One region of the Enterobacter sp. AC1 genome, then DNA from elsewhere that is predicted to be linked to it. Evidence: predicted binding sites of a transcription regulator. Region 1 holds the regulator's gene; the other holds the start of a gene.
What was found. The regulator PurR, encoded in region 1, represses purine synthesis genes. The targets are predictions, from matches to a motif close to CANGCAAACGTTTGCNTG.
Positions count from the first base shown of each region.

Region 2: pyrD (quinone-dependent dihydroorotate dehydrogenase) is a predicted target of PurR. The motif match lies at 860-877, and genes of this name have one in related genera.

Region 1 is NZ_JBNDIZ010000001.1:917,044-919,248, reverse strand. Features, by position in the region: gene punR (DNA-binding transcriptional activator PunR) at 1-681, shown strand, start outside; gene purR (HTH-type transcriptional repressor PurR) at 699-1,724, opposite strand; gene M2433_RS04365 (YnhF family membrane protein) at 2,022-2,111, shown strand.
Region 2 is NZ_JBNDIZ010000002.1:713,677-715,881, forward strand. Features, by position in the region: gene M2433_RS08190 (sulfonate ABC transporter substrate-binding protein) at 1-155, opposite strand, end outside; gene ssuE (NADPH-dependent FMN reductase) at 148-723, opposite strand; gene pyrD (quinone-dependent dihydroorotate dehydrogenase) at 973-1,983, shown strand; gene zapC (cell division protein ZapC) at 2,150-2,205, shown strand, end outside.

The DNA.
Region 1 (2,205 bases):
ATCACCCGCGAGCAGTGTCAGCAGATTGCCAACGGCTGGCGGGGACATCTTTCCATCGCGGTGGATAACATCGTTAAGCCGGAACGCACCCGGCAAATGATCGTGGATTTCTACCGTCATTTTTCTGACGTCGAATTGCGGGTCTCGCAGGAGGTGTTCAACGGCGTCTGGGATGCGCTGGCCGATGGCAGGGCAGAGATGGCGATTGGGGCAACGCAGGCGATCCCGGTCGGGGGGCGTTACGCCTTTCGCGATATGGGCATGCTGAGCTGGAAGTGCGTGGTGGCTCGCGATCATCCGCTGGCGGCAATGGAAGGGCCGTTGAGCGACGATACGCTACGCAACTGGCCGTCGCTGGTGCTGGAAGATACCTCCCGTTCATTGCCCAAGCGTATCACCTGGCTTCTGGATAACCAGCGCCGGGTGGTGGCCCCTGACTGGGAATCGTCGGCGACGTGCCTCAGCGCCGGGCTGTGCGTCGCGATGGTGCCCGTGCACTTTGCGCGCCCAAGGATCGATACCGGAGAATGGGTTGAACTGACGCTGGAGAATCCCTTCCCGGATGCGGCCTGCTGCCTCACCTGGCAGCAAAATGACGTCTCGCCCGCCATGGCCTGGCTTTTGGATTATCTGGGAGACAGCGAAACGCTGAACCGGGAGTGGTTACGGGAGCCAGCGTAGCTGGCCCCGTAGAGCGATTAACGACGGTAGTCGCGGAACGGACCATCCGCAACGGAACGGCGTTCGATAAGGCGCGGGTGAACTTCGATGGACTGCGACTCTTCACGCTTGTTGACGATCCTGTCCATCAGCATGTTGAAGGCCGTTTCGCCCAGCGAATCTTTCGGCTGGTGAATGGTGGTCAACGCTGGCGTAAAGTAGCGCGCGTTACGCACGTTGTCATACCCGATCACGGAAATATCCTGCGGTACGCGCAGACCCAGCTCATCGGCGGCGCAGAGCGCGCCCATGGCCATGATGTCGCCTCCGCAGAACACTGCGGTCGGACGATGCTGCTGGGAAACAATCTGCTGCATTGCACGGTAGCCCGATTCTGGCTCAAAGTCGCCCTGCACGATCCAGTTTTCCGGCACGTTGATCAGCGCTTCTTCCATCGCTTTCATGAAACCGGCCAGACGGCCCGCGCCGGTGTTGCGTTCCAGCGGACCCGGGATCACGCCAATCTCGCGGTGACCGCGTTCGATCAGGTAGCGACCGGCCATATAGCCGCCTTCAAAGGCGTTATCGATAACGGAATCGGTGAAGTCCGCGCGCGCTTCGCCCCAGTCCATCACCACCATCGGAATATGGCGATACTCTTCGAGCATGGACAGTACGGACTCCGGATACTCGGAACACATCACCAGCAGGCCATCAACGCGCTTTTGCGCCATCATCGACAGGTAGGCGCGCTGTTTTTCAATGCTGTTCCACGCGTTGCCCAGAATCAGGGTATAGCCTTTCTGGAAGCAGTTTTTCTCTACCGCTTCAATGATCTCGGCAAAATAGGCCGCTTCACTGCTGGTGGCCAGCAATCCAATGGATTTGGTGTGATTAACCTTGAGGCTTCGCGCGACCGCACTTGGCGAATAGTGCAGCTCTTTGATCGCGGCCCAGACGGCATTGCGCGTCTCTTCCGCCACGAAGCGGGTTTTGTTAATTACATGTGATACGGTTGTAGTGGAAACGTTTGCGCGTTTTGCTACGTCTTTAATTGTTGCCATTAAATGTCACTCCAGACCATATCCTAAACTCCTGAAATACTTGAAGGTAAACGTTTGCCTTCTCTCACCCTTATTTCGCAATGTTGAGTTGCGGCACGCCGGGAAAACGACACGGGACGTCAGGAGGGGGTCAATGGCCGGTACGCTAATAAATTTAGCGTGGAATTTTGTCCTATCTTGATGAAAAGGGGAAGAGGTAAAGTGTTTATCAGTTTAAATCCAGGAAGATTTTTGACGTAAACTGTGCAAAAATGAGCAGGCTCACTTTTCGTGGGGGGATTAAAAGGAGAAAAATTGATGAGTTCCGATCTGAAGTTTTCGCTGTTCACCACCGTTATTGTGCTGGCTCTGATTGTGGCTGCCGGTCTGACGGCTGCGCTGCACTGATTTACGCGGAGGGAGAGCGTTCTCCCTCCCGATCGCCCCAATTGTTACTTCTCATGCAAAAATCTTTTGCCATTTTGTTAACTTCTCATTTTTT
Region 2 (2,205 bases), on a different contig from region 1:
TTTTCCAGAAGCTGGTGGCTTTTTGCCAGCACCATGCTCACGCTGCCTTTCTGATAGCCAATGCGTAAACTTTCAGGTGCCGTATCTGCGGCGTGGGCCAGCGACGTAAGCGCCATCAAACCTGCCAGCCCGATGCGGGTTAATGTTTTAAACATGAGCGACTCCTTGAGGCTGACCAAACGCCGGAGCCTGGATATCCCTGCGGTGCAGGGCATGCCAGAAGGTTTCCAGGGCGTTATCGAGGCGGGTTTGCAGATTTGGCGTAAAGTGAGGCTTGTGCTGATAGTCAATGACCTGGGAGTCATCCGCGAAGACGCCGTGGAGGATCTCCTGTGCTTTCAGCGCGTTCAGGACCGGCTTCAGGGCATAATCCACCGCCAGTAAATGGGCCACCGTGCCGCCTGTGGCAAGGGGCAGCACCACTTTGCCATCCAGTGCGCGTTCGGGAAGCAGGTCAAGCAGGGTTTTCAGCGCACCGGAAAAAGAGGCTTTATAAATAGGCGTTGCCACAATTAAGCCGTCAGCGCCTTTAAGCTGCTCAATGAGGGTTTTGAGCGCCGGGCTGTCAAAACGGGCATAAAGCAGATCTTCAGGTTCGAAGTTATGCAGGTTCCAGTGGCACACTTCCACATCCAGGGCATTGAGCTTTTCACGGGCATATTCCAGCAGGGCGCTGGAACGCGAAGGGAATCGTGGACTTCCGGCCAGGGTAATGACGCGCATACTTCCTCCTTATAACCAATTGTTTGCTTTTATCTAACATTCATAACAATTTTCAGGAGTGTGACACCGCGCGGTTATTCCACTAAATGATTTATCTGCAATTAAAATGCGAAAAACAGCATAAGAAGTATCCCGACAGGTAAACGTTTGCGTTTTACGCTGCTTTTTTTGCCGCAGGTCAATTCCCTTTCGCGCCGGGATCGCCCATAATCCCCTCCCGGTTTGCACACCGGGAATCCAGGAGAGTTCATGTACTACCCCTTCGTTCGTAAAGCCCTTTTCCAGCTCGACCCTGAGCGCGCTCATGAATTTACATTCCAGCAATTACGTCGCATTACCGGAACGCCGCTGGCCGCTCTGGTGCGTCAGAATGTGCCGGAAAAACCTGTGCAGTGCATGGGTCTGACCTTTAAAAACCCGCTGGGTCTGGCGGCCGGTCTGGACAAAAATGGCGAGTGCATTGACGCCCTGGGCGCGATGGGCTTTGGCTCCATCGAAATCGGTACCGTCACCCCGCGCCCGCAGCCGGGAAATGACAAGCCGCGCCTGTTCCGCCTGGTCGAGGCCGAAGGGCTGATCAACCGGATGGGCTTCAACAACCACGGTGTTGATCATCTTGTTGAGAACGTCAAAAAAGCGCATTTCGATGGGATATTAGGCATCAATATTGGCAAAAATAAAGATACGCCGGTTGAGCAGGGTAAAGATGACTACCTGATTTGTATGGAAAAAGTCTACGCCTATGCCGGTTATATTGCGGTGAATATTTCCTCACCCAATACCCCAGGTCTGCGCTCCTTGCAATATGGCGAAGCGCTGGACGATCTTCTGAGCGCCATTAAAAATAAACAAAATGCGCTGCAGGCGATCCACCATAAATATGTTCCGGTGGCGGTTAAGATCGCCCCGGATCTTTCTGCTGAAGAATTGATCCAGGTTGCCGACAGTTTAGTTCGCCATAATATTGATGGCGTAATTGCAACCAATACCACGCTCGATCGCTCTCTCGTTCAGGGAATGAAAAACTGTGACGAAGCGGGTGGGTTAAGCGGTCGTCCGGTACAATTAAAAAGCACCGAAATTATTCGCGCACTGTCTGCGGAATTAAACGGGCGTCTGCCGATTATTGGCGTTGGCGGCATTGACTCCGTGATTGCTGCACGCGAGAAGATGGCGGCGGGTGCGTCACTGGTACAAATCTATTCCGGCTTTATTTTTAAAGGGCCGCAGCTGATTAAAGAAATCGTTACTCATATCTAATCTTTTCTCCTAATCAGACAACCAGGGCTTTATTTCCAGCCCTGGTTGTTTTATATTCCGTCACTGTTGCTTATTTAGACATTATAGTCTTTTATTAATGGTGTTATAAACGAAGCGGCGAACAGGACATTTTTAGTACAGGACGTTTCGGGGACGGGAGAGAAACATGCGAATTAAACCTGACGATAACTGGCGCTGGTATTTTTGCGAAGAGCATGATCG